One region of the Nonomuraea angiospora genome, then DNA from elsewhere that is predicted to be linked to it. Evidence: riboswitches for the same ligand, from Rfam matches in the RefSeq annotation. Region 1 holds a riboswitch; each other region holds the start of a gene.

The links. Region 1 has a riboswitch for cyclic di-AMP ahead of H4W80_RS26890 (C40 family peptidase). Riboswitches for the same ligand answer to the same signal wherever they lie in the genome.
Region 2: another riboswitch for cyclic di-AMP. It lies ahead of H4W80_RS56415 (CHAP domain-containing protein); the one in region 1 lies ahead of H4W80_RS26890 (C40 family peptidase).
Region 3: another riboswitch for cyclic di-AMP. It lies ahead of H4W80_RS64635 (hypothetical protein); the one in region 1 lies ahead of H4W80_RS26890 (C40 family peptidase).
Region 4: another riboswitch for cyclic di-AMP. It lies ahead of H4W80_RS08340 (glycoside hydrolase family 25 protein); the one in region 1 lies ahead of H4W80_RS26890 (C40 family peptidase).

The regions. Positions count from the first base shown of each region.
Region 1 is NZ_JADBEK010000001.1:5,977,818-5,984,693, reverse strand. It holds gene H4W80_RS26895 (ROK family transcriptional regulator) at 1-947, shown strand, start outside; gene H4W80_RS26890 (C40 family peptidase) at 981-1,382, opposite strand; cyclic di-AMP (ydaO/yuaA leader) riboswitch at 1,560-1,702, opposite strand; gene H4W80_RS26885 (3-isopropylmalate dehydrogenase) at 1,802-2,848, shown strand; gene H4W80_RS26880 (branched-chain amino acid aminotransferase) at 3,063-4,160, shown strand; gene H4W80_RS26875 (O-methyltransferase) at 4,199-4,843, opposite strand; gene H4W80_RS26870 (DsbA family protein) at 4,903-5,547, shown strand; gene cimA (citramalate synthase) at 5,741-6,876, shown strand, end outside.
Region 2 is NZ_JADBEK010000001.1:12,290,062-12,296,937, reverse strand. It holds gene H4W80_RS56435 (DUF6716 putative glycosyltransferase) at 176-1,336, opposite strand; gene H4W80_RS56430 (hypothetical protein) at 1,339-2,283, opposite strand; gene H4W80_RS56425 (aldo/keto reductase) at 2,381-3,202, shown strand; gene H4W80_RS56420 (Gfo/Idh/MocA family protein) at 3,222-4,175, shown strand; cyclic di-AMP (ydaO/yuaA leader) riboswitch at 4,293-4,430, shown strand; gene H4W80_RS56415 (CHAP domain-containing protein) at 4,444-5,118, shown strand; gene H4W80_RS56410 (YoaK family protein) at 5,331-6,077, shown strand; gene H4W80_RS56405 (alpha/beta fold hydrolase) at 6,043-6,849, opposite strand.
Region 3 is NZ_JADBEK010000001.1:5,618,521-5,625,396, reverse strand. It holds gene H4W80_RS25510 (ABC transporter permease) at 1-1,059, shown strand, start outside; gene H4W80_RS25505 (hypothetical protein) at 1,082-1,519, opposite strand; gene H4W80_RS25500 (rod shape-determining protein) at 1,578-2,546, opposite strand; gene H4W80_RS25495 (DUF5302 domain-containing protein) at 2,774-2,974, shown strand; cyclic di-AMP (ydaO/yuaA leader) riboswitch at 3,141-3,276, shown strand; gene H4W80_RS64635 (hypothetical protein) at 3,462-4,154, shown strand; gene H4W80_RS25485 (alpha/beta fold hydrolase) at 4,193-5,038, shown strand; gene H4W80_RS25480 (aminotransferase class III-fold pyridoxal phosphate-dependent enzyme) at 5,111-6,325, opposite strand; gene H4W80_RS25475 (carbohydrate kinase family protein) at 6,322-6,876, opposite strand, start outside.
Region 4 is NZ_JADBEK010000001.1:1,820,515-1,827,390, reverse strand. It holds gene H4W80_RS08355 (helix-turn-helix transcriptional regulator) at 1-174, opposite strand, end outside; gene H4W80_RS60400 (hypothetical protein) at 305-652, shown strand; gene H4W80_RS08345 (MarR family winged helix-turn-helix transcriptional regulator) at 726-977, opposite strand; gene H4W80_RS08340 (glycoside hydrolase family 25 protein) at 1,247-2,014, opposite strand; cyclic di-AMP (ydaO/yuaA leader) riboswitch at 2,028-2,171, opposite strand; gene H4W80_RS08335 (MBL fold metallo-hydrolase) at 2,906-4,393, opposite strand; gene H4W80_RS08330 (metal-sensitive transcriptional regulator) at 4,476-4,739, opposite strand; gene H4W80_RS08325 (TIGR00266 family protein) at 4,906-5,592, shown strand; gene H4W80_RS64440 (hypothetical protein) at 5,519-5,782, opposite strand; gene H4W80_RS63480 (alkyl sulfatase dimerization domain-containing protein) at 5,790-6,017, opposite strand; gene H4W80_RS63475 (MBL fold metallo-hydrolase) at 6,053-6,259, opposite strand; gene H4W80_RS64435 (MBL fold metallo-hydrolase) at 6,256-6,552, opposite strand.

The DNA.
Region 1 (6,876 bases):
TGTACGACGTCAACGCCGCCGCCAGCCACGTCGCCGGCGTCGACATCGGGCGGGACTGGATCAGGGTCGCCATCGCCGACCTGCGCGGGACCCTCGTCGGCCGCAGGGACGGGCGCAACACCGCCCTCACCTCCGCCGAGCTGGCCGTCCTGGTCGGAGAGTTGTGCCGGCTCGCCGCCGACGAGGCGGTCGTCGACTGGGACGCCGTCGCCTGCGCCGTCGTCGGCTCGCCCGGCGTGTACGACCCGGAGCTCGGCCGCCTTGAGTTCGCCCCCAACCTGCCCGGCCCCGACCTGGCCGAGCGCCTGCGCGCCGCGATGGGGGCCGACCTCGTCATCGAGAACGACATCAACCTGGCCACCGTCGGCGAGCACGTGCACGGGGCGGGACGCGGCAAGTCCAACTTCGCGCTGGTGTCCATCGGCACCGGCGTCGGGATGGGCATCGTGATCAACGGCGAGCTGTACGTGGGCGCCCGGGGAGCGGCGGGGGAGGTCTCGTACGTGCCCGCGGCCGAGGACCCGGCGCCATCGGCCGGTGACGCCCTGGCCCACGGCGCCACGGAGGCGGTGACCGCCGCCCCCGGGGTGGTCCGCAGGGCCCGCGCCGCCGGGCTGCGCCTGGAGACGGCCAAGAAGATCTTCGACGCGGCGGCCGAGGGCGACGCCGTCGCCCGCTCGGTGGTGGAGTCCGAGGGCCGCCGCATCGGCGAGCTGCTGGTGGCGGTGGCGGCCGTGCTGGATCCGGAGGTGATCGTGCTCGGCGGCGGCGTGGGCCGCAACCTGGACCTCCTGGGGGAGGCCATCGAGGCCCGCATCGCCGAGTTGGGCCCGCTGCGGCCGTCGGTGGTGGCCAGCACGCTGGGCGACAGCGGCGTCCTGCTGGGCGCGGTGGCTCACGCCAGGACCCGCGCCTGGGACCTCATCTTCGACGCCCGCCTCCCCTGACCGTCGCGCGGGGAGGCGGACGCCGGAGGGTCCCTACAGGGTGGCGGTGAGGGTGGTGGGCGTGCTGAGGCGCTGTTCCTTGAGCTTGGACCAGAGTCGTACGCCCTTGGGGTCGGGGCGGACGCCACCCACGAAGGAGTCTCTGCGCCAGGAGCTCAGGCGCTCTTCCTTGACCACGTCACCCGTGCGCGGAGCGTGGACCATGTAGCCGGGCCGGGAGATCATCCCGACGTGCCCGAGGCCGTGGAAGAAGACGAGATCGCCGGGTTTGAGGTCCTTCCAGGCGATCTTCTTGTCGAACGCGGCGTACTGGTCGGCCGCGACGCGGGGGAGTTCGATCCCGGCGTGCTCGTACGCCCTGAGCATGAGCCCGGAGCAGTCGTATCCGCTCGGGCTGGCGCCGCCCCACACGTACGGGGTGCCGCGCTTGCTCATGGCGAACTTGAGGGCGATCTTCCAGGCGGGCTTCGGGGCCTGTTTCGCCTGGATCTTCTTGATCTGGGCGCCGGTCAGAGTGGTGAGGTCGTCGATCTTGGTGGAGGCATGGGCTGGGGAGGCCAGGAGGAGCCCGGCGGCGCCCGCCGCCAGGACAATGGCGATTCGAGACAGGGGTCTGTCCTTCCATACGGCCGGCCGGGTTAGCTGACGGGCTCGGGCCTGGAAGTAGCCCTACGACATGGGATGCCGATTCGCCCCAGAGGGAAGTGGGTCCCCGACTCCACGCAGCGGCTGCGCGGATTAGGCTGGTCGGGACTTTAACGAAACGGTCAAAGAACCGCAATACGGACAAAGAGGGCGTCCGGAAAATGAGATGAAGTGTTCGTCAGTCGAGACGACGCGGTAAGGTACCGCCCATGGAGTCGCGTAACATCCGTCTGGCCGTCATCCCCGGCGATGGGATCGGCACCGAGGTCGTGGCCGAGGGGCTCAAGGTCCTGGAGGCAGTGGGCACGAAGATCGAGCCCACGCACTACGACCTGGGAGCCGCACGCTATCACCGTACCGGCGAGACGCTGCCCGACGCCGTGCTCGAAGAGCTGCGCGGCTACGACGCGATCCTGCTCGGCGCCGTGGGCGACCCCAGCGTGCCGCCGGGCATCCTCGAGCGCGATCTGCTGCTGCGGCTGCGCTTCGAGTTCGACCACTACGTCAACCTGCGCCCGGTCAAGCTGTTCCCCGGCGTGGCGACCCCGCTGGCCGACACGCCGCCGGAGAACATCGACATGATCGTCGTCCGCGAGGGCACCGAGGGCCTCTACGCGGGCACCGGTGGCGCCATGCGGCGCGGCACCCCGCACGAGATCGCCACCCAGGAGTCGCTCAACACCGCCTACGGTGTCGAGCGCGTGGTGCGCTACGCGTTCGAGAAGGCCGCCACGCGGCCGCGCAAGAAGCTGACGCTCGTCCACAAGACCAACGTCCTCACCTTCGCCGGTGACCTGTGGCAGCGCACGGTCAACCGCCTGGCGGCGGAATACCCCGACGTCACGACCGACTACTGCCACATCGACGCGGCCTCGATGTTCTTCGTGACGCAGCCGGAGCGGTTCGACGTGGTCGTCACCGACAACCTGTTCGGCGACATCATCACCGACCTGGGCGCCGCCATCGCGGGCGGCATCGGCCTGGCCGCCAGCGGCAACATCAACCCCGAGCGGTCCGCGCCGAGCATGTTCGAGCCGGTCCACGGCAGCGCCCCCGACATCGCCGGCCAGGGCAAGGCCGACCCGACCGCGACCATCCTGTCCGTCGCCATGCTCCTCGAGCACCTCGGCCTGCACGCCGAGGCGGCCAAGGTCGAGCAGGCGGTCGCCGATGACATCCTCGAGCGGCTGGCCGGCTGGGCGGGTCGCACCACGCACGAGATCGGTGACGACATCACCGCGCGAGTATCCGGCTAGGACCGCCTAGCCCCAACGCGCCTGGTGGTCCGGAGAGGGCCGCCAGGCGCTTTTTTGCGTCCAAAAGGGCTGATCGCCCCATTGGCCGCTTGCCATCCCATATAGCGAGACAATAGGAAGTACGGGGCTGCCTTCCGGGCAGCGCCCGCCCATCAGCACCGATCCGCAGATTTCTGTAGATTTGGGCAGATTCGCAGAGAGAAGGACCGACGTCATGACCATCGCTCAGAAGCTCAGCTTCGACGTGCAGCTATCCGACCACGCTCGCACCGCGGCCGAGCGGGAGCAGGTACTGGCGAACCCCGGCTTCGGGCAGACCTTCACGGATCACATGGTCTCGATCGACTACACCGAGGGGGAGGGCTGGCACGACGCCAGGCTCCTGCCGTACGGCCCGCTCTCGCTCGACCCGGCCACCTCGGTCTTCCACTACGCGCAGGAGCTGTTCGAGGGGCTCAAGGCCTACCGCCAGGCCAACGGCTCGATCGTCGCCTTCCGCCCGTACGCGAACGCCGCCCGCTTCAACCGCTCCGCGCTCCGGATGGCCATGCCGGAGCTCCCGGAGGAGGCGTTCGTGGAGTCGCTCGAGCTCCTCGTCCAGACCGACAAGGAATGGGTGCCCACGACCGAGGGTCACAGCCTCTACCTGCGCCCCTTCATGATCGCCACCCAGGCGGGGCTCGGCGTCAACTACCCGTCGAAGTCGTACAAGTACATGGTCATCGCCTCCCCGGCGGCCTCGTACTTCACGGGCGGGCTCAAGCCCGTCTCCGTCTGGCTGTCCACCGAGTACACGCGGGCCGCCCCCGGCGGCACGGGCTTCGCGAAGTGCGGCGGCAACTACGCGGCCGCGTTCGTCGCGCAGCGGCAGGCCGTGGAGAAAGGCTGCGACCAGGTGGTGTGGCTGGACGCCCACGAGCACAAGTACGTCGAGGAGATGGGCGGGATGAACCTGTTCTTCGTCTTCGGGAACAAGCTCGTCACCCCCGCGCTGACCGGCACCCTGCTGCCCGGCATCACCAGGGAGTCGATCCTGGAGCTGGCCGGCGACCTGGGCCTGGAGACCGAGGAGCGCCTCATCTCGATCGACGAGTGGCAGGCCGGGTGCGAGTCCGGGGAGCTCACCGAGGTGTTCGCGTGCGGGACGGCGGCCGTCGTCACGCCGGTGGGCACGGTGAAGGGCGCCGACCGCTCCTGGAGCGTCGCCGACGGCAACCCCGGCCCGGTGACGATGCGGGTGCGCGAGGAGCTGGTGGGCATCCAGTACGGCGTCCGCCCCGACGCCCACAACTGGATCCACAAGATCGTCTAGTGGCGACGGCCGGGTCCGCGAGGGCCCGGCCGCCGCGGCTAGTTCTTCCTGATCAGGGTCATTCCGTCCGCGACCGGCAGCAGGAGGACCGTCACCCGCGGATCCTCCATCACCAGGTCGTTGAACTGCCGGATCTCCACCGTGGTCTGCTCCTCGTGCGCCGGGTCCGCCACGTGGCCCCGGCGCAGCGTGTTGTCCGCCACGATCAGCCCGCCGGGCCGCAGGCGCTGCATGAGCAGCTCGTAGTAGCCGGGGTAGTTGCCCTTGTCCGCGTCGAGGAAGGCCAGGTCTACGGTCTGGTCGAAGGCCGCGAGCGTCTCCAGCGCGGGCCCGAGCGTGAGCGTCACGCGGTCCTCCACCCCGGCCTCGCGCCAGTAGCGGCGGGCGATGGAGGTCCACTTGTCGCTCACGTCGAAGCAGTGCAGCCGCCCGCCGGACAGGCCCCTGGCGATGCACACGGACGAGTAACCGGTGAACGTCCCGACCTCGACGACGACCTGGGGCGCCACGAGCTGGGTGATCATGGTCAGAAAGGTGCCCTGGTCAGGGGAGATCTGCATGCCGGCGGCGTCCCCGGTGGCCCTGAGCGTCTCCTTCGCCAGCTCGTCCAGCAGGGGATCGGGCGGCGTCGTGTGCGCGAGGACGTACTGTGCTACGGCGGGGTCCAGGAGGTATGCCTTCATATGTCCATTCTCTCGACATCCGGTAGGGTCTGCGCGATCAATGAGGTGAGAGTGGGCTGATGATGAAGCGGTTGCTGGCGGTGGCGCTCGCGTGCGTGGCCATCGCCGTACTCGGGGTGCTGTCGTTCTCGGAGCCGGGCCGGTCGTCCGAGGGGGTGCGGCTGACCCGGCAGGTGGACGGGACGATGGTCCTGGCCGATAGGGGCGGGGACGCCCCCGTGCTGGACGTGTACGAGGACTTCGACTGCCCGGTCTGCAAGGACATGCACGCCAAGGTGGACGGCACCATCAGGAAACTCGCCATGGAGGGCAAGGTCAAGGTCGTCTTCCATCCGGTGACGATCTTCCAGGACGAGCCCATGCGCTCCAACTCCATCCGCGCCGCCGCGGCCGCCCGCTGCGTCCCCGAGGAGAACTGGTTCGCCTTCAGGGACGAGCTGTACGCCATGCAGCCCGCGCCGCACGGCGAGGCGTCCGGATTCGCCGTCGAGGACCTGATCAAGGCCGCCAGGCAGGCGGGGGCGTCGGTGGACGAGTGCGTCAGGTCGCAGTCGTACGCGCAGGCCCACCTCGCGGAGACGGCGAAGGTGCGCCTCCAGGGCACGCCCACGGTGCTGCTCGACGGGCAGCTGCTGGGGAATGAGGCGTTCGACCCGGCCGCGCTCGAGCGCGTCATCACAGGTGGCGACGGCGTCACCGTGTAAAGGCTTGTCCCAGAAGCTGAGATCGATGTGCCAGATGCTGAATGCGTGTGGCAGACTTGGCGGCACCATGTTCTACGGTCTGCTCATTATCGGCAGGCGCGCTGGCTGACAAAGGACACCGCCAGCGCGCAGACCTCTCACGTCCGTGAGGGGTCTTTTTGCTTTCCAGAGGACTTCCAGAGAAGAGAGACTCATGGCCGACGACCGCTTCCACGTATACGACACGACGCTGCGTGACGGCGCCCAGCAGGAGGGGCTCAACCTCACCGTCGCCGACAAGCTCGCTGTCGCGCGTCACTTGGACGGGCTGGGCGTCGGTTTCATCGAAGGGGGCTGGCCGGGCGCCAACCCCAAGGACACAGAGTTCTTCAGGCGTGCTCGAACAGAGCTGGACCTGAAGCACGCGCAGCTCGCCGCGTTCGGTGCGACCCGCCGGGCCGGTGTGAAGGCAGCCGACGACCCATTGGTGGCCGCATTGCGCGAATCCGGCGCGCCGGTCGTGACCCTTGTCGCCAAGAGCCACGACCGGCACGTGGAGCTGGCCCTCCGCACGACTCTCCAGGAGAACCTCGCGATGATCCGCGACACGGTCTCTCACCTTCGTGCGGAGGGACAGCGAGTCTTCCTCGACGCCGAGCACTTCTTCGACGGCTACAAGTCCAACCCAGCCTACGCGCTCGAAGTCCTCAGGACCGCCGCCGAGGCCGGGGCCGACGTCATCGCCCTGTGCGACACCAACGGCGGCATGCTGCCCGACGAGCTGGCCGAGATCGTCCACGAGGCCGTCCAGACCAGCGCCCGCGTCGGCATCCACTGCCACGACGACACCGGCTGCGCCGTCGCCAACACCCTGGCCGCCGTCAAGGCCGGGGCCACGCACGTACAGGGCTGCGCGAACGGCTACGGCGAGCGCTCCGGCAACGCCAACCTCTTCACGGTCGTGGCCAACCTCCAGCTCAAGCGCGGCTTCGACCTCGTCCCCACGGCCGCCCTCGCCGACATGACCCGCATCGCCCACGCGATCACCGAGGTCACCAACGTCACCCCCAACTCCCACGCCCCCTACGTCGGCACCTCCGCCTTCGCCCACAAGGCCGGCCTGCACGCCAGCGCCATCAAGGTCGACCCCAACCTCTACCAGCACATCGACCCCGCCGCCGTCGGCAACGACATGCGCATGCTCGTCTCCGACATGGCCGGCCGCGCCTCGGTCGAGCTCAAGGGCCGCGAACTCGGCTACGACCTCACCCCCGAACACACCAAGACCCTGGTCGAACGCGTCAAGGACCTGGAGTCGCGCGGATTCACCTTCGAGGCCGCGGACGCGTC
Region 2 (6,876 bases), 6.3 Mb from region 1:
ACCCCGGGCGACGGGAGGGACCCTCTCCCGCCGTCCGGGGTTGCGGTCCTTTCGGCGGAAAGGAGCGCGAACGGCCGCGCCCCAGGCGGTCCTGCGGGAAAACAAGCGCGCGTGAGCCGCGCCCAGGCGGCCCCTTGGAGGAACCGGCGCAGGTGAGCCGCGCCTCAGGCGGCGGTCAGCCGAGGGCCCTGAGGTAGCGGCGCACGCGGCGCTTGGCCCGGTAGCCGGCCCGCAGCATCGAGGGATGCACCTCCACCCGCAGCCTGGCCCGCCGCCGCGCCGCCGCGTGCTCCGGCCCGTCCAGCAGCGACCGGGCCGGTACGCGCGGCCCGCCCGCCACCAGCCCGGCCAGCCGCCCGGCCCAGTCGTTGCGCGCCGGCGGGTGGAAGTAGTTGGCCTCGCACCACTCCGGAGAGGCCGCCCGGAAACCGCCCTCGGCCAGGTCGTCGAGCGTGCCCAGCAGCCCGCTGCCCTCGAACACCAGGTTGATCATCTCGGCGCTGACGCCGAAGTCCTCCAGCACCAGCGACGGCACGCCCAGCGCGATCGCCTCCAGCGCCGCCGTCGAGCTCACCGTGACGAACCCGGCCGCCCGTTCGAGCTGGTCGTGCATCGACCCCGCCGCGAACTCCACCCGCCCCGGCTCGCCCATCTCCCGCCACAGCCGCTGGTAGTGGTGGCGCTCGTTGTGCGTCTGCCGCTCGTCCTCAAGGGCCCGCAGCTTGACCACCACGTCCAGCTCCGGCCGCAGCCGGGCGAGCTCGGCCAGCGCCAGCAGGATCCGCTCGCGGTCCGGGCGCTCGCGCGGCACCTTGGCCTGGGTGGCGAACACGACCCGGTTCCCGCCCCCGGCGACCACGTCGGAGCGCAGGAACGGCAGCCTGGCCAGCCCCACCGCCCCTCCCCCGCCGAGCCGGCCGGCGATCTCGGAGAACTCGGCCACCTCACGCTCGCTGTGCACCACGAACAGGTCACACCCGCTGCGGAACAGCCACGCCTTCTCCGTCGCCGGCACCGAGATGCCCGGCAGCCCGCTCACGAACACCGGCCGCGGCCGCAGGTCGCCGAGCACGTCGGCCACCAGCACGTCCACCACCGGGCCCGTGCAGGCCACCAGCACCACGTCCGGACGCGTGCGCTCGGCCAGCCGCCGCACGGACCGCGCCGAGATCACCGGCGGCGGCTCCAGACCGCCCACGGCGGCGGCGATCTGCTCCGGCGAGGGCGCGATCGGCGTGCGTACCACCACGAGCTCCGCCGTGCCGCCGGGGGGAAGGTCGCCGAGCAGGCAGGCCGCCCACTTCAGATACGAGTCGGAGTCGGCGACCGCCAACACTTTCAACCGGACACTCCTGTCAGATGCGAGCGAAGGGCGGGGGCCGCCCTGCTGGTCCACCAGTCGTCAGGAACGTCCACGGGCTCCACGGTGACACCGCGCGGGCTGAGCAGCACCCGCAGCGAGGTGATCGCGGTCGAGGGCAGGCTGAGCACGCGCTGGCTCGCGTCCAGGCCGCGCAGCGTCAGCTCGGCCGGCGCGCCCACGTCGTGCACGGTGATGCCGGGGCGCTCCCTGATCAGGGCCACGTCCACGGGGTCCTCGCGGCGGTGCGGGTAGTACGCGAGCGGCTCCTGGGCCGCCAGCTCCGTCAGCCAGCGCAGGTAGTGGCCGCGGTGCACGAGCCCGTTCCGGACGAGCGAGGTGCCGAGGACGACCGTGCGCTCCGCGGGCCCCTCCGCGCTGGGCGGCTGGGCACGCAACCAGGCGAACTGGTGACGTACCAGGTTGATCCCGGCCCGCCGTACGCCCTCCACCAGGGCCTCGTCCACGGGCAGGGCGGTGAAGACCGACACGTCGCTCAGGCGCAGCCGCAGCGCGGCCGCCAGGCCCAGCGCGGAACGCAGCTTCGTCGGCTGGGCCCTGGCCCGCAGCAGCGGCCGGTACGGCCCCGCGGCCAGCAGCTCCAGCAGCCGGAGCGTGGCCAGCCCGTCGTCCACGATGACGATGCGTCCGGGACGCGAGGTGAGCCAGCGCAGCTGCACCCTGCCGGAGAAGGCGTCGCCGACGGCCTGCACGCGTCTGGGCATGCGCTCGAGCGGCTCCGCCAGCTCCAGGCCGTCGGGCAGCCCGAGAGACCTCAGCTCCCGGCGCGTGGCCTTCAGCGGCCGCAGACCGGCGCGCGGCACGACCACCGTCTCGGGGCCGAGCACGCCCGCGTGATGGGCCTCGACGGCGCACAGCATCTGGAGCGGTGACTCCACCCAGGCCGACGCCTGTTCGACCACTCCTGTCCTCCCCGCCGGGTGATGGCCCGTTCACGACCGCTTCAAGCTAGCCCCGCCGCCTTAAGCCACCAGAAACGCGACGTGAACAATGGAGGGTATGAACTCGCTCATGCTCAACACCGACGGCGTGCAGATCCCGCAGCTCGGCTACGGCGTCTGGCAGGTCCCCGCCGACGAGGCCGCGCAGGCCGTCACGACCGCGCTCAAAGCCGGTTACCGGCACGTGGACACCGCCTCCGCGTACGGCAACGAAGAGGGCGTGGGTCAGGCCGTACGCGAAAGTGAGCTGCCGCGCCGCAAGCTGTTCGTGACCACCAAGCTGTGGAACGCCGACCACGGCCGCGCGGAGGCGGCCTTCGACGAGTCCCTGGCCCGGCTCGGCCTCGACTACATCGACCTCTTCCTCATCCACTGGCCGGTGCCGCAGCAGGACAAGTACGTGCAGGCGTGGAAGGCGATCGAGAAGATCTACCGTGACGGGCGCGCCAAGGCCATCGGCACCTCCAACTTCACCATCGCCCACCTCACCCGCCTCATGAACGAGACCGACCTCGTGCCCTCCATCAACCAGATCGAGCTGCACCCCTACTTCCAGCAGCGCGAGCTGCGCGCCTTCCACGAGGCCAACGGCATCCTCACCGAGGCGTGGAGCCCGCTCGGCCAGGGCCAGGGCCTGCTGAACGACCCGGCGCTGGCCAAGCTGTCGGACAAGTGCGGCAAGACGCCCGCGCAGATCGTGCTCCGCTGGCACCTGCAGCTCGGCCACGTCGCCATCCCCAAGTCGGTCACCCCGGCGCGCATCGCCGAGAACATCGGCGTCTTCGACTTCATCCTCGACGCCGAGGACATGGCCGCCATCGGCGCGATGAGCAGGGGCCAGCGGATCGGACCCGACCCCGACACGTTCAACATGACCTGATTCGTCTACGATCTCCCGCGTGCGGGATTTTGCGTGGGGCATAGCGGCGACAGGGAATATCGCGCGGACCGTCGGGAAGGCCATCGCGGCCGAACCCGGCATGCGGGTGGCCGCCGTCGGATCGAGGAACCTGGGGCGGGCGCAGGCGCTGGCCGCCACGCTGGGGGCGGAGTCCGCGTACGACTCCTATGAGCGGCTCTGCGCCGACCCGGCCGTGGACGCCGTCTACGTGGCGACGCCGCACGCCCAGCACCTGGAGGTGGCCGAGGTCGCCATCGCCGCGGGCAAGGCCGTGCTGTGCGAGAAGCCGCTGGCCGCCACCGTGGACGACGCGGAGAAGATGGTGCGCCTGGCACGCGAGGCGGGCGTGTTCCTGATGGAAGCGATGTGGATGAGGTTCAACCCGCTCATCCAGAAGATCGCGGCCGACGAGCGCTTCGGCGACCTGCGCTCGGTGCACGCCTCCTTCGGCTTCGCCAAGCCCTACGACCCGCAGCACCGGCTGTGGGCGCCGGAGCTCGGCGGCGGGGCGCTCCTGGACCTCGGGATCTACCCGTTCGGGCTGGCCCAGCTGCTCCTCGGCATGCCCTCCGACCTGCGGATCACCGGCGCTCTGGCGCCCAACGGCGTCGACGCGGAGGCCGGCGGCGTCCTGCTCTACCCGGGTGGCAGGAAGGCTCTCGTGGAGACCTCGTTGCTCGGGAATTACCCGAACCAGGCCAGTGTTGTAGGGACTCAGATGCGGGCGGACCTCCAGGCGCCGTTCTGGGCTACGCCGCGGATTCGGCTGTCCGGGCCTTCCATGAAGCCGGAGGAGTACACCCTCGATCCGGCGGACAACGGCTACGCCGGAGAGCTCCGCGAGGTCCGGGCCGCGACGGCCGAAGGCAGGACCGAAAGTTCGATCATGCCGCTCGACGAATCCCTTGCCATGATGGGGCTTCTGGCCGAGGCCCGGAGGCAGGTCGTCTAGCTGGGCCTTTATCGATTTGTAACGCTCTTGCCTTATGCATTACGTTTAAGGCATTCTTGAGACATACGTCCGGTTTGTCCGGACTTGTCCGACCATCGCAAGACACATCACAGGACCGTCCTGTGACCGCTGAATCCGCCCTCGGGCGGAACCGGGGACCCACGTCCTTTGGGGTGAATCGGCACTTCGGTGCCGTAGGGCAGCTTCCACGCCCGAACCCGTCAGCTAACCCGGTAAGCGGCATGGAAGCAAGGAGCAAACCCCCTCGATGGCCACCTTCCGCTTTACCTCTGCTGCGAAGACCAACATCGCCCGCGCCCTTCTCGGCGCAACCATCCTCGGAACCGCGTTCGGCGCCCACATGACCAGCGCCACCGCAGCGGAGAAGCAGCCGATCGACACCGCCACCGTCGCCGACCACGCCGAGCGCTCGCGCGAGGCCAAGGCCGGCGTCACCGCCGCCCAGGTCCTGGCGCTCGCCAAGTCCCAGGTCGGCATCACCGAGAACGCGGCCGGCGGCGGCACCAAGTTCCAGCGGTGGTACGCCAGCTCGCAGCGCGCCGCGGAGACCATCGCCCGTGACGGCGGCAGCCGCGCCGACTACCTGAACGCCGCCTGGTGCGCGATGTTCGTCTCCTGGGTCGGCGAGCAGACCGGCGCCCGCCCGCAGATCGGCTGGGACGCCTGGACCGTCGCCCACGCCAAGTGGTTCCAGGCCAACCACCGCTTCGGCACCGAGGCCAAGCCCGGCGCCGTCGTGTTCTTCGCCTGGAGCGGCAGCAAGGACCTCAACGACATCAACCACGTCGGGTTCGTCGAGAAGGACAACGGCGACGGCACCATCTCGACCGTCGAGGGCAACACCGGCAACGGCAAGGTCGAGGAGCGCGTCCGTCCCAAGTCCCAGGTCGTCGGCTACGGCTACCCGCAGTACCGTTCCTGACCGGACCTCCCCCGAGGCCTCCAGCCTCCCCCTCGGCGCCTCCTGCCCGGCGCCGAACGAGCGCGCGTCCCGCAACGGGACGCGCGCTCGTCGCGTTCACCCCCGCGTCGGCTCCTTCTCGGCCGCGGTCCCGGTGCGGCGAGTGCGGCGGCCCGCCACCGGGGAAAGACCCGTGGCGAACCGCCCGCGACCTCGCCAAGGAGCCGCCCACCATGCCAGCCGCGCGCAGACGCCCAGGACGGCTGGTGCGCGGCGGGCTGCGGTGGGTCGCCGACGGGCTCTTCCCGAGCGGCGCCAACCCGCACGGCGTCCTGCCGGCCCTGCTGATCCTGCTGGCCTTCGTCACCGGCCTCGTGGACGCCGTCAGCTTCCTCGGCCTGGGCCGCGTCTTCGTCGCCAACATGACCGGCAACATCGTCTTCCTCAGCTTCGCCCTGGCCGGGGAGGCCCAGATGTCCAGATGGGCCTCGCCGGCGGCCCTCGCCGCCTTCGGAGCCGGCGCCTGGAGCGCCGGGCGGGTGATCAGGTGGACCGCGAACGCGCGACGGGCGTTCGCCGCCGCCACCGCCGTACACGCGCTCCTCGTCGCCGCCGCCCTCGCCGTCGCCCTCACGGCCGGGCACCGCGCGACCTGGCCCCAGGCGGCCCTCATCACGCTGCTGGCCTGCGGCATGGGCCTGCAGAACGCGTCCGTACGGGCGCTCGGCGTACCCGACCTGGTCACCAACGTCCTCACCACGACGCTCACGGGCCTGGCCGCCGACACGCCGGGCCGGGCCGCCCTGCGCCGGGTCGCCTCCGTGGCCGCGATGTTCCTCGGCGCCCTGGCCGGCGCCACTTTCCACCTCACCACCGGCCCGGCCCCCGCCCTGGCGGCCGCCCTGATCCTGCTCGCCACCGCCGCCCTCATGGCCCGCGGCGGTCTCAGCCGAGAAAGAACTCCGCCAGGACCCGCGTGACCCCGGCCGGATCGTTCTCCATCGGGATGTGCCCCGCCCCGGGAACGCGCACCAGCGTCGTGTTCGGCACCTCGGCGGCGAAGCGCTCGGCGTACCGGACCTCCTGGAACGTGTCGTCCTCCCCCCACACCAGCAGCTTCGGCGTCTGATCGGCCTTGAGCGCGGGCACCAGGTCCAGCGTGTAACGGCTGTCGGCCGCGCCCGCCAGCGCCATCCACGACCGGCCCACCCGCGGGTCGTTCCACGGATCGAGGTAATCGGCCAGCTCCGCCTCGGTGGCCGGCCGGGCGAGCGCGGTGGTGACCGCCCTGCGGCGGGCGGCGAGCAGTTCCTCCACGGTCGTGGCCGCCACCACGGCCGGATCCCGGTAACGGGCCACGCCGGGCACCGGCCAGGAGTCGTATGTGACCGAGTTGACCAGCGCCAGCCGCCGCACCTCCGGCTCCCCCTCCACCAGCAGCTGCTGGGCAACCGCACCGCCGATGTCGTGGCCCGCCACCGAGAGCCGCTCCCCCGCGCCGACCGCGGCCGCGAACCGGGCCACCCACGCCGCCAGCGCCGGAACCGCCGCCGTCTCCATCGTCAGCTCCCCGCCGGAACGCCCCAGCCCCGGCAGATCCACCGCCACAGGACGCAGCCCCGCCGCAGCCAGCCCGTCGATCACCGGCGCCCAGACCCGGCTCCAGTACGTGCCGTGCAACAGCAACACCACCGGGCCCCGCTCGCCCGCCGTCAGATAACTGGCCACGCGGCCGTCGACTTCGATCGTCATTCGCTCGAACATGGACATAACCATCGT
Region 3 (6,876 bases), 360 kb from region 1:
GGGCTGTCGTCCTCGTCGGGCGCCGAGCTCGACCGTACGCTCTCCGCGCTCGGCACCAACCTGCTCACGGTCTCGTCCGGCACCACGCTCATGGGCGAGGCCGCGCAGATGCCGAAGGACGCGGAGGCGATGATCGAGCGCATCGGACCCGTGGAAAAGGTCTCGTCGATCGGGAAGATCTCCGAGGCCAAGGTCTACCGGTCGGAGGAGATCCCCGAGGCCCAGACCGGCGGCATGACCACGTACGCGGCCCGCCTCGACCTGCCCGCCACCGTCGGCGCGACTCTGCGGAGCGGGACCTGGCTCAACGCCGCCACCGAACGCTACCCGGCCGCCGTGCTCGGCTCCGCCGCGGCCCAGCGGCTCGGCGTGGGCTCGATCGGGGCCGACACGCAGGTGGTGATCGGCGGCGTCCGCTTCGCGGTCGTCGGGGTCATGAACCCGGTGGCGCTGGCCACCGAGCTGGACAGCGCCGTCCTGGTGGGCTGGCCGGTGGCGGAGTCCAGGCTGGGCTTCGACGGGCACCCGACCACGCTCTACACCCGTTCGGCGGAGTCCGAGCTGGAGGCCGTCCGCGAGGTGCTGGCCGGCACCGCCAACCCGGAGGCGCCCAACGAGGTGGACGTCTCCCGCCCGTCCGACGCCCTGGCCGCCAAGCAGGCGACCAGCCAGGCGTTCGCCAACCTCCTGCTGGGGGTGGGCGCGGTGGCCCTGCTCGTGGGCGGGGTGGGGGTGGCCAACACGATGGTCATCTCGGTGCTGGAACGCCGCGCCGAGATCGGCCTGCGGCGCTCGCTCGGGGCGACCCGGGGGCAGGTCCGCACCCAGTTCCTGGCGGAGTCGCTGCTGCTGTCGGCGCTGGGCGGGGGAGGAGGGATCCTCCTGGGGACGGGCGTCACGATGGGGTACGCGCTGTACAGCGGCTGGCCCTCCGTGGTCCCGGCCTGGGCCACCGCCGGCGGCCTCGCCGCCACCCTGGCCATCGGCGCCGCGGCCGGCCTCTATCCCGCCATCCGCGCCTCCCGCCTCTCCCCGACCGAGGCCCTGTCCACCCCCTGACGCCCTCGGCGGGGATGCGGCGTCAGTCGGCGGTGTAGCAGGTGGTCTTGCCGATGACCCGGACGCCGGGCTCGTCGCCGGAGAGCACGGTCAGCTCGAACGTCAGCCGGGTCTCAGGATTGCGCAGCACGGAAACGTCCTGATCCCCGTCCCGCAGGTCCAGGTCGTCGACCACCTTGTCGTACCCCATCGCCTGGAGGCGATCCAGCAGGGCGGAGGCGGAGGCGAGGTCGCTCTCGGCGCGGAAGTATCGTCGCACCTGCCCCGGCACGCACGAGTCGTCGTCCGCCGGCGACTCGGTCGACAGCCGGAGACCGGCGGAGCCGAGCAGGGCGCCGCCGTCGGAGTCGAGTTGCCGGGCGGCGTCTTCGAGAGTGGGCAGCTCGGCCGCCGCCGTGCAGGCCGTCATCGCCGCGACGCAGAGGAGCGCCGCGGATAAGCCGTGACGGCAGGCGCGCACGTTCGGACCATATCCGAGATCGTCCGGGAGCACCCACCGAAAAACGAAAACAGAATGATCAACGGCGCCGGCGGAGCCGGGCACGCAGTCCGAGGTCGTCCACGCAGGTGCCGAGGCCGAGCGCCACGCACTCCAGCGGCCGTTCCGCCCGCCGTACCGGCATACCCAGGGACTCCCGCAGCCGCCGCGGGAGTCCCGCGAGCAGCGCGCCGCCCCCCACCAGCACCGCGCCACGATCTCCGAGGTCGCCGATCAGCTCGGCGGGGCAGCGCTCGACGGTCTCCCTCGCCGCCCACACGATGGACTCGATCGCCGGACCGGCCGCCTCCCGGATCCGCTCCACGGGCAGCCGCACGTCGTGCTCGCGGCCGGTCTCGGAATCTCTGACGCGTACGGTGACGGGGCCCCCGTCGGCGCCGGCGTGGTGCTTGGCGGCCTCCGCCTCGCGTTCGTCGAGGGTGTGGCCGTGCTCGTGTTCGACCAGGCGGGCGATGGCCCGGTCCACGGCCCGGCCGCCGCTCGGGACCGCCGTCGTGGCCACGGCCTCCCCACCGGAGAGCACGGCGATCCTGGCGGAGTCGCGCCCGATGTCGATCACCATGCCGCCCACGTACTCGCGGACCGGCAGGCCCGCGCCGAGCGCCGCCGCGAGCGAGTGCGGGATCAGGCGGATCTGCCTGGCCTCCGCCTCGTACGCCACGTCGCGCAGCGTGGCCCGCTCGATCGGCGTGGAGCCGTCGGGCAGCGCCATGACCAGGCGCGGCCTGGCGAGCGGGCGCCGGTGCACCTTGCTCAGGAAGTGCTTGACCATCCGCCGGGTGAGGTCGCCGTCGGCCGGCAGGCCGCCGCTGACGGGCCAGCACGTCTCCTCGCCGGTCGCGTCCGCGCCGTACGCGATGATCTTGCCGGTACGGCCGTCGATCGTCACCGCGGAGGGTTCGTCGAGCACGATGCCCTTGCCCCTGACGTAGATCCGCGTGCGGGACCCTCCGAGGTCCACCGCCAGGTCGCGGCCGAGGAGGCTCATGACGCGGCTGCGGACGTGGCGGTCGTGGCGGACATGCCGGGTCTATTTCCTGGGCCGCTCCAACACAACACCAGGATCGGAGTGGTTCCCCTTTACCTGGGCGGGCGGGCTCGGTGGCTCCTGAGGGTGACGCCTTCGCCACGCCGCAGCGCAGGGTCGAGGCCAGTTTCGCGTCATAAGCGGCGCCATGCGAAGCTGTGATAGTCCCCAACACCATGGAGGTCCTCATGGCGGAAACACCGGAGCCGGAAGTCAGCGAGACTCCCGAGGACGAGATGAAGCGCAAGTTCCGCGAGGCGCTGGAACGCAAGCGCGGCCAGCACGCGGGCTCGGGCGCGGGTGGCAAGGGCGGCGACCCATCGAAGATCCACGGGACGCACGGTCCGGCTGCGAGTAAAAGATCGTTCAGGCGCAAGAGCGGCGGCTGAGGCCGGTAATTTCCAGGGGGTACGGCAATGCCGTGCCCCCTTTCTCTATGCCGGGGGCAGGTAGATCTTTACACCGATTCATGACGAACTGTTTGTGTTTGTCCGGAATACGTGGTTAGAGTGATGCCCACTTACCAGCCGGTGGCGTGGACCACACAAGGGGACCAGCCGGCTGGCGCCTAATCCCGATCACTCGGGAGCCGGGGACCCACCTCCCTGGGGTGAATCCGACCTTGTGTCGGTAGGGCAACTCCACCGCCCGAACCCGTCAGCTAACCCGGTAGGCGAGATGGAGAGGACACATGCAGAACTTGAATGATCACGTAGAACACCCATACAGCGTGATGACGGCCGCCCTCTGAGCGGTCCCTTCTCCAGGCTCGTTTCGCGCTCCGCGTAGCTCTCCCCCTGTCAGGTGCTTTCCCCTGCTACGCCCTTTTTCAGCGAGCGCAATCTCCCTGCCCCCTCGCGAAGGACTGTACTTTTCATGTCTGCACGTTCTGGTTTGCGTACCCTGGCTCTGCTCACCGCCTCCACCGTCGGCGCCCTCACCATCGCCGGCACCGCGGCCCACGCCGACTCCAACACGGACGAGAAGGTCCTGCTCAAGGGCTCGACCACCGCTTCGTACTTCTGGGACGACGCCTCCGGCCGCGCCGGGGACACCGGTCTGCCCGCCAGCGGCAAGCCCATGCAGAAAGGTCTGGCCGCCAGCCCGAGCTGGCCGCTCATGACCGAGGGCTACGTGATCCACGACGGCAAGAAGCTGCCCTTCTTCGTCGGCGACCGCGGCCCGGGCGTGCCCTCCAACAACGGCGTCATGCTCGACCTGGACGGCAAGACGTTCGCGGAGCTGACCGGCGGCACGTTCAACATGGACACGCTCGGCGTCGACGGCGTCGGCGGCCAGGGGCACATCAAGGTCGACTACGTCATCACCAAGTGGGGCGACGGTCCCGGCAAGAAGAACTACCCCGTCCCGTTCTCGACCGGCGCCTACGCCGAGCACGACGACAACCCGGCCGAGCCCCCGGCGGCCGCCGGTCTCGCGCTGCCTCCGGCGCGCGAGACCGGGGAGTGGAGCTCCGGCACGGGCGCCGTCGTGGCCAGCGCCGTGGCCGCGGTGGGCGGCGGCGTGGCGCTTGCCGGCGACCGCGTCCGCAATCTCCTCAAGGTCTGAACTTTACGGACGTGGACCAGAATGTCATTCTGGTCCACGTGACCACCCGCGTAGCCGCGAACGGCATCGAAATCGCCTACGAGAGCTTCGGCTCGCACGAGGGGCGCCCCCTGCTCCTCATCATGGGGCTCGGCGCGCAGCTCATCCACTGGGATGAAGGGCTCTGCGAGCTGCTGGCGGACCAGGGACACCACGTCGTACGGTTCGACAACCGCGACGCCGGCCTGTCCACCCACTTCCACGACCAGGGCGTTCCCGCGATGGGGGCGCCCTCGCCGTATCTGCTGGACGATCTGGCCGACGACTCGGCGGGACTCATGGACGCGCTGGGCTGGCCGGCCGCCCACGTGGTCGGGGCGTCGATGGGCGGCATGATCGCCCAGGCGCTGGCCATCCGCCACCCGGACCGGGTGCTGACCCTGACCTCGATCATGTCCACTCCCAGTCCCTCGGCGGCCCCGCCCACCGAGGCCGCGCTCGCCATCCTCATGGCCGCGCCCCCCGCCGAGCGCGAAGCGGTCATGGCCCAGGCGGTGCGCACCTGGTCGGTCATCGGCTCGCCCGGATACGAGCTGGACCGCGAGCGGATCACCCTGCTGGCCGGGCTCGCGTTCGACCGCTGCTTCGACCCCGGCGGGACGGCCCGGCAGCTCGCCGCCATCATGGCCTCGGGCGACCGCACGGAGGGGCTCGCCGGGGTGCGGGTGCCCACGCTGGTGCTGCACGGGGAGGCGGACCAGCTCGTCCCGGTCGCGGGCGGCCAGGCGACGGCCGCGGCCGTCCCTGGCGCCCGCCTGGTGACCTACCCGGGCATGGGCCACGACCTGCCGCGCCCGCTCTGGCCGGCCGTCGTGGCCGAGATCAGCAAGCTCACCGCCGCCTAGCCGAAGTGGCCGAGATTAGCAAGCTCACCGCCGCCTAGCCGAAGTGGCCGAGATCAGCAAGCTCACCGCCGCCTAGCCGAAGTGGGCACGGGTCTCCGCGAACGCCTGGTCCGTGCCCTCCAGCGCCCTGGCCACGTCGGCCTCCGTGTGCGCGGCCGACATGAACCAGTTGTGCCACGGGTGCAGGTAGACCCCGTGCCGCAGGCAGGCGTCGCTCCACCACATCGCGATGGACAGGTCGGCGTCACCGTCGAAGCTGAGCCACGGGATCGTGACCGGCCCCGTCTGGTTCACCACGAACCCGTGGGACTTGGCCTGCGCGTAAAGCCCCTCGCGCAGCTGCGTGCCCGCGCGCTCCATGGCGCCGATGCCGTCCGTGTCGCGCAGCGTCTCGATGGTCGCCTTGGCCGCCGCCATGGCGACCGCCGAGAACCAGAACGACCCCGTCGAGTACAGCGTCTGCGCCGGTCCGCGCAGCGCGTCCGTGCCGGTGACGGCGGCGATCGGGTAGCCGTTCGCCATGGCCTTCGACCAGGCGGTCAGGTCGGGCCGCACCCCGTACGGCTCCCAGGACCCCCGCAGGTCGACCCGGAACCCGGCCCGCACGTCGTCGATCACCAGCGCGGCCCCGAGCCGGTCGGCCAGGGCGCGGGCGCCCCGCGCGAAGGCGGGCTCCACCAGCTCCTGGTCCTCGAACGAGTCGTGCTTGAACGGCGTCACGATGATCGCCGCCACGTCGCCCTCCACGGTCGCCGCCGCGGCCTCCAGCGACTCCAGTGAGTTGTACGTGAACTCCACCAGGTCGGCCCGCTCGTTGGGCGTGGTGCCCGCCGGGGAGGGCGTGCACCAGGGGTCCGCCCCGTGGTAGGCGCCGTGCGCCATCAGGACCTTGGTCCGCCCGGTGGCGGCGCGGGCGACCATGAGCGCCTGCGTGGTGGCGTCGGTGCCGTTCTTGGAGAACATCGCCCAGTCGGCGCTGGGCACGGTGTCCACCAGCAGCTCGGCCAGCTCCACCATGATCGGGCCGGGGCCGTTGAGGCAGTCGCCGAGCGCGGCCTGCCGGGCGGCGGCCTCCTCCACGCGCGGGTGGCGGTGGCCGAGCACGACCGGGCCCCAGCTGCACATGAAGTCGATGTACTCGCGCCCGTCCACGTCCCACTGGCGGCAGCCCTCGCCGCGTTCGAAGAACTGCGGGAAGCCGGGGGCGAAGAGGGCGGCGTTGAGGTGGCCGTACATGCCGCCTGGGACGACCTTCAGTGCGCGCTGACGGAGTTCTGCGTCGGTCATCCGAGAGTCCTTAGGGTCGAGTCGAGATCGATGAGGCCGGCGTCCGAGCCGAGCCCCGTGGCGACGCGGGCGGCGGCGGCCGTGCCCCAGCGGGCCGCGGTCAGCACGTCCTGCCCGTGCAGGAGGCCCGTCAGGAACCCCGCGCAGTACGCGTCCCCGCAGCCGGTCGTGTCCGCGACGTCCACCTTGAGCGCGGGCACCGCCTCCGCGCCCTCCGGCGTGACCACCAGGCTGCCCGCCGCGCCCAGCGTGACCAGCACGCCGCGCGGCCCGTCGGCCAGCAGGGCCCGGGCGGCCTCGCCGACGTCGGAGGCGCCGGTCATGAGGAGGGCCTGCAACTCGTTCGGCAGCACATAGTCCACGTGCGGCAGGAAAGCGCGGGCCATTCCCAATAAGTCGGGCATCTCCGAAAGGAGGTCCATGGTGATGACGGTGCCGGACGCGCGTACCTCGTCCAGGAGGGCGAAGAACGCCGGGTCGCCGAGGCCGAAGGTGACGTCCATCCCGCCGAGGTGGATCGCCCGCACGCCACGCAGCACGTCGGGGTCGAG
Region 4 (6,876 bases), 4.2 Mb from region 1:
TTCGAGCCGGGTGTAGTAGTCCGCGCTGACCCCGGCCAGGTGCGCGACCTCCTCGCGGCGCAGCCCCGGCACCCTGCGGACGCCGCCCGCGCCGAGAACCACGCCCACCTCCTCGGGCCGCAGGCGGGCCCGGCGGGAGCGGAGGAAATCCCCCAGCTCAACGTTCGGATCCATGTCTCCAGTATCTCCGCGTGCCAGGTTGACGACCGCGACGAGGGTGGCCCACCTGGACCCAGGTTCGGCGGGGCCCGGTCGATGGGGATCTCGTGCCCGTGGTCCGCGCCGCGCATGTACAACAGTGCCTATGAAGGAAGACGATGACCTCCAGACGGGGGGAGAGGATCTTTCGGCTGTCGTCACGGCGGTGTTGACGGGGTCGCGGCTGTTGGTGGCGGTCGCGGTGAGGTCATTGGGGACGGTCGGGGACAGGGTCACGTTGCCGCAGTTCAGGATGCTGGTGGTGCTGGCCGGCCACGGTGAGACCAAGCTGGTCACGATGGCCCACCAGCGGCTCAGCCGCAGGCGCGGGCTCCGGCAGTCTTGCCCAATGCAAATCTTGCACAATGCCAACGCCGCGGTGCTCAACCACCAGCGCCTCCTGGAGAGCACCGGCCTGACCACGCCGGAGAGCTTCCCCACCCCGTCCATCTGACGGCCCATCACGGCTTCCGGCCGCCTCGACGTACCCAGCGGGCACCGGATGGCGGCGGCGCGGGGTCCGGAGTTCAGACGGCGGACCAGCCCAGCGGGTTCGGCACGGTCATGGGTGGCTCGCCGCCCGCCTCGTTGAAGGCGTTCATCGCCGAGATGAGCGCCCGGCGCTGCCCGGCCGACATCCGCGCCACGATCGCGCCGATCTCCTCCCTGCGGCGCGCGGTCACCTCGTCCACGATGCGGCGTCCCTCATCCGTCAGCCGCATCAGGCTCTCGCGCCGGTTGTGCGGGTTGACCTCCCGTACGATCAGCCCGGCCGCCACTGTGGGAAGCGAGTTAACCGGCACTTCCGCGGCCCGGCGGGGAGTTCACCGGCGGCATGGGCGCTTCCGCGGCCGGGCGGGGAGTTCACCGGCGGTATCGGCACTTCCGCGGCCGGGTGGGGAGTTCACTGGCGCCATCGGCACTTCCCTGGCCGACTCCCGGCGCAACGTGCTCCTTCGGGCCAGGAGGAGCACGTTGCGCGGGGAGTCGTTCACCTGGGAGCGCGGTTGCGGACCCGCGGCGACGGCTCTCGCCGTGCGGGCCCGGCTCAGGCGGTGGGGCGGCCCAGGCCGCGCAACTGGTCGGCGGTCAGCGCGGAGACGTTCTGGTCGACCGGAGACTCGGAGTACTGGTGGATGGTCCAGGACTTCCAGTCGGCGGGCGGGGTGACCGCCCCCTTGGCCTTGCTGTAGTGGGCGACCCACAGCGGGTACTCGGCCAGGCCCTTGCCGTATTTGTCGGCGAAGTTCCAGCCGCTGTAGAACATCGGGGTGATGCCCGTCCTGTCCTTCACGTACGACAGCCACGTCTTGGCCCAGGCGTTGACCTCGGCGACGGATCTGCCGTCCGAGGTCTCCAGGTCGAGGACCAGCAGGTCGCCGGCCTCGGCGGGCTGCGCGTTCACCACGGACAGGAAGTGCTCGGCCTCCGCGACGGGGTTGTTGCGGGGGTGGCCGTAGTGGTACGCCCCGCGTACGATCCCCTTCTCGCCCAGCGCGCGCCAGTGCCTGGCGAATGAGGCATCGCGGAAGTTCGTGCCTTCCGTGGCCTTGATGATGCCGAACTTGGCCGGGCTGGCATTCCAGTCGTACAGGGGCTCGTAATTGGAGATGTCCAGCCCGTAGGTGAAGGCTCCGGCTCCCTGATGAGTCACCTGCGCCGGGTTGTGCGCGGCGGGTGATGCGAAGGCGAAGCTGGCGACGGCGAAGGCTCCGGCGAGGATCGCACCGGCGACGACGAAGCTGAGATACTTGGTGAGGAGATCGCGGCGATTCTTGAGGACGCAGGCGATTGTGGCAAGCCGAGGCTTGGACATGACGGCATTGACTCCTTGCTCCCATACCGCCTACCGGGTTAGCTGACGGGTTCGGGCCTGGAAGTGCCCTACATGGCGCAGCCTGAGCTGGCGTCCGATTCACCCCAAGAACGTGGGTCCCCGGTTCCGCGAGGCGCGGATTCGGCGGCCGGACGCTGTCCGCGAAGAGCTTCTTCGGGCAGCGCGCGGTCCGGTCAACGAAGCGGCAACGATGCGGCGAAAGGGCACCACATCTGTGCCCCAACTAGGCAAAAGATAGACATATACCCATAGATATTGCAAGTAGTGCAAATCGGATTCGCGGGTGTCGGCGACTTGGCGGCGCTGAAATGCCGTGCCTGTAGGGATCTGGCACTTGGCAAAAAATCTGGGGTGTCGCTTCCACGCCTTTATGATCTCGGCACCGGTGAGGCAGGCCATTCTTGCGTTGCCATTGTGACTAAACGCCGTAATCGTGACTCCAGCCGCGTCCTTTGGAGTCCGCTGGGCTGTCGGGCACGGCAAGCACACCGCCGCTCGGCTCGAGCGCTCGGCCGTACATGCGGCCCTGGGCGGAGGAACCCGAAGGGCGCCGCGGTACCGCTGACGCCCGGCACCTGGCACGCGACGACGGCGGTTCACTCGGCGCGCTCACGTGGAGCCTCAGGGGCGCGTCACGGGAGCCGGGCCGACGGGCGGCTCTCCAACCCTCCGGGGGCGATCACGTCGGTCCCTCTGGGGGCGTGCACGTCGGTCGCTTCGGGGCCGTGCACGTCGGTCCCTCTTGGGAGCGTGCACGTCGGTCTCTCCGGGAGCGCGCATGTCGGTCTCTCAGGGGGCGTGCACGTCGATCGGCCCCGTCGTGTCACCGGATTCTGGCAGGCGTCCCGGCGTCGCCGGCGCCGAAGGTGGTCAAGAGGGCTCCTCGTCGGGGGCGGTGATGGGCAGGCCGGCGTCGGCGGCGTGGGAGTAGGCGTCGTCGATGTGGACCACCTGGCGGCCGCTGCGGGCCAGCAGGCTCGCGGCCGCCGCGGCCCGATAGCCGGTGCCGCAGTGCACCCACACCGTTCCCTCCGGCACCTCGGCCAGGCGTCCCGGCAGCTCGGGCAGCGGGATGTGCACGGCGCCGGCCACGTGACCGGCCCGCCATTCGTTACCCATCCGCACATCCAGGACGAGCGGACCACCGGCCGGCTCGCCCGCAGGGGAGGTGGTCGGCTCGCCCACGCGGGAGGTGGCTGGTTCGCTCGTGCGGGCGGCAGCCGGGTCGCTCGCACGGGCGGTGGGTGGTTCGCTCGTGCGGGCGGCGGCCAGGTCGGCGAAGCTGGCGGTGGCCAGCTCGGCGATCAGGCCCTGGTCGTGCCCGGCCCACTGTTCGACGGAGCCGGTCGCTGCGGCGGCCGGGCGGTCTATGCCGATGCGGGCCAGCTCGCGCTGGGCGGCGGCGACCTGTTCGGCCGACTCGCCGAGCAGCGTGAGGGGCGTGCCCCAGGGAGCCAGCCAGCCCAGCCAGGTCGCCATCGGCCCGTCCAGGCCGAAGCTGAGCGTGCCGGCCAGGTGCCGGTCCGCGAACGCCTTGCGTGAGCGCAGGTCCACCACCCACTCGCCCGCCCGCAGGCGGGCCAGCAGCTCCGCGCTGTCTGCAGGTCGTGCAGGGGTCAGGTCGATCGGCTCCGCGCCGGCGGCGTTACGCGCGCCCATGTGGGCGTAATAGGCGGGGAAGGCGTCCAGCCCTTCCAGGAGGTGGGCGACGAAGTCGTCGGCCTCCATCCGCAGCACCGGGTTGACGTCCTTCTCCCGGCCGATGGTCGAGGCGGACGTGTCGGACTGCGTGGCCGCGCAGAAGCTGCCGAACCCGTGCGTGGGCCAGAGCCGCGCGCCGTCGGGCAGCAGGGCGGACAGCCGCCGCGCGGAGGCGTGCTGGTGGCGGGCCAGGGTGCGGGCGTGCTCCGCGCCCAGCAGGTCGGTACGCCCGGTGCCGCCGAACAACAGCGATCCGCCGGTGAACACCCCCTCCGGCCCGTCCGGACCGGCCAGCACGTAGGACAGGTGATGGAAGGTGTGTCCCGGCGTGCCCACGGCGTCCAGCCACATCCGTTCGGAGACGGCGATCCGGTCTCCGTCGGCGACCGGCACGCGGTCGAAGCCGACCTCCTCGGCCCCGCCCACCAGGTACGCCGCCCCGGTCACCCGGGCCAGCGCCAGGCCGCCGGAGACGTAGTCGTTGTGCAGATGGGTCTCCACCACGTGGCTGACGCGCACCCCCAGGCGACCGGCCACGGCGAGGACGCGGTCGATGTCGCGCTGCGGATCGATCACCACCGCGACGTGCCCGTCATGGGCCAGATAGCTGCGGTCCCCCAGGGAGGAGGTCTCGATCACCTCGACCTGGATCGTCATCTGCTTGTCTCCTTTCGCTCGGCAAATACCCCAGGGGGTATCAAGAGAACGTACGGGTGCCCTGCCCCGCCCGATCACGTGGTCACGAGAGAGCGAGGAACAGCTTCTCCAGCCGCTCCACGCTGATCGGCGGCTCCTCGCCCCGCTCTTGCGCCACCTGGCACTGCTGCAACCCAGTCGAAATGATCTTGAATCCGGCCCGGTCCAACGCCTTCGACACCGCCGCCAGCTGCGTCAGCACCTTCTCGCAGTCCTCGGCGTTCTCGATCATCGCGATCACCCCGCCGAGCTGGCCATGGGCCCGCTTCAGTCGCGTCAGCGCGTCCCTCAGGACGGTCGCGTCCATCTCCACCCGGACCACCTCCGCGCCCAATATACCCCCGGGGGTACTGCGCCGTTCCACCTCCCGGCGGTGGCCGCCAGGGCCTGGCCGCGTTTACGCCTTGTCAACGAATCGTGTACGGCCGTACAGCAGAGTCGCTCCGGACAAGATGATCGGGATGGAGGGGTACATGAAGACCGAGATCCGTCACCCTGGTTCGTTCGCGGTCGCGCGCTGCCATCTGGACGGCGGGGAGACCCTGCGCGTCGAGGCCGGCGCGATGTACGCGACGAGCGCGGGGGTCCAGCTCCGGGCCAAGGTGGAGGGCGGTCTGCTGCGCGGGCTGGCGCGTTCGGCGCTGGGCGGGGAGTCGCTGTTCACCACTCGCTACACCGCTCCGGAAGGCGGCGGCTGGGTGGACGTGGCGCATCACCTGCCAGGCGATGTCCAGGCCGCCGAGGTACGAGGCGGCAACGCGCTCCTGCTGACCAGGGGATCGTGGATCGCGTCCAGCGACGGCGTGGAGATCGCCACCAAGTGGGGCGGCATGTCCAACCTCATCGGCAGCGAGGGCGGCTTCCTCATCAAGGCGCAGGGCGACGGCGTCGTCGTGCTCGGCTGCTACGGCGCGATGGACGTGATCGAGCTGGCAGCCGGACAGCAGGTCGTGGTGGACTCCGGGCACCTGGTCGCCTACGACGAGACGGTCAAGAGCAATCTGCGCCGGGCGGTCGAAGGGAAGACGGTCCAATCGCTCAAGTCGGGCGAAGGTCTGGTCTTCGAGTTCACCGGGCCGGGCAGGATCATGACGCAGACCAGGAACCCCGGGGCCTTGATCCTCCATCTGACGGAAGTGCTCCCCTTCGAGCGCGCCTGACCCCGCGCAGGCGCCCGGCCGGTCGCCACGAGCGTTTTCTGGACTCGGCGGCGGCCCAGGCGAAAATGCCCCTCGCCATGAGGGACGGTTCGCCGGCCGCCCTGGCGGAGAAGACCTCCGCGTGTACGCGATGCACTCCCGCGTCGTCCGGAGCCGCCAGGGCGGCCATTTCCGCCAGATGTCCGGCCAGCCGCTCGTCACCTTCGGAAAGGGCCTTGAGCGCCGCGTCCGCGAGGGCGTGCGCCCAAGGCCGCCAGTTCGGCGACCGATTTCGCCGGCGCCGCCTCGGGAGCGGGCTTCAGATGGGCCGGGTTGCCGTCGTACCAGCCGCCGTAAAGGCGCCACAGATTGCGTACGACGAGTTCCGGCTCGTCGTAACGCGCCCGCAGATAGGGCCGGTCGGCCAGCTGCTCCGGCGCCTTCACGGAGTGGACGATCTCGTCGAGCCGGGCGCCCTCGTTCAGCAGTCGCAGGGTCTGCGTGATGAGCGACTCCAGCCATTCGGCCGTTCCAGCAGCGCCTGCCGGATGCGGTCGCGGCCGAAGACGGGGACGCCGTGGCCGGGGAGCATGATCTCGGCGTCCATGGCGGCCATCCGGTGCAGCGCGTGCACCCATTCCCGGGGATAGCGCTGCGCCTTCTGCGGGTTGCCGCAGCTGGGCGTCACCCAGAGGAACAGGTCGCCGGAGTTTGTGCTCGCGCATGTAACCGATGGTCCCGTCGTCGGTCTCGCCCTTGGCGTGGACGAGGTCGAACGTGAGCCCGCCGCGCCGCACGGTCAGCGCGCCGGTGTAGGTGACGTCCGGGCGGCGGCCCTGACTCCTCGAACGGCCCCGTCCCGAAGACGTGGTCGACGTGCCCGTGGGAGTAGAACGCCGTGGTGAGCGGCGCCCGCGTCCAGCCCCGGACATCCTCGTGCAATTTCGCCGCCGAGAACGCGCTGCCGGTGTCGAACAACACCAGCTCGCCCTCGGTCTGGAATGCGGTCACATTGCCGAAACCCGGCCACCAGCCGAGACCGTCGGCGATCGGCTGAACACCCTTGCCCTGCAGGCCGGCGTCCACGACGCTGCCGTCCGATTCGTCGCGGCGGGATCCCGCCTTTGACGCGCGGGTCAAGGGCGCAAGTGCCCGGCTTCCTTGCAGGCGCAGGTCAAAGATGATGACCGGCCGTGGGAGCGCTCCCAGATATATGACGGAGATGTTTCCGAACTGTCAAGAACCCGAAAGATGAAGCGCACGGAATAGCGGGCGCGACGTGCGCACATCGCGAATTGTTCTTGT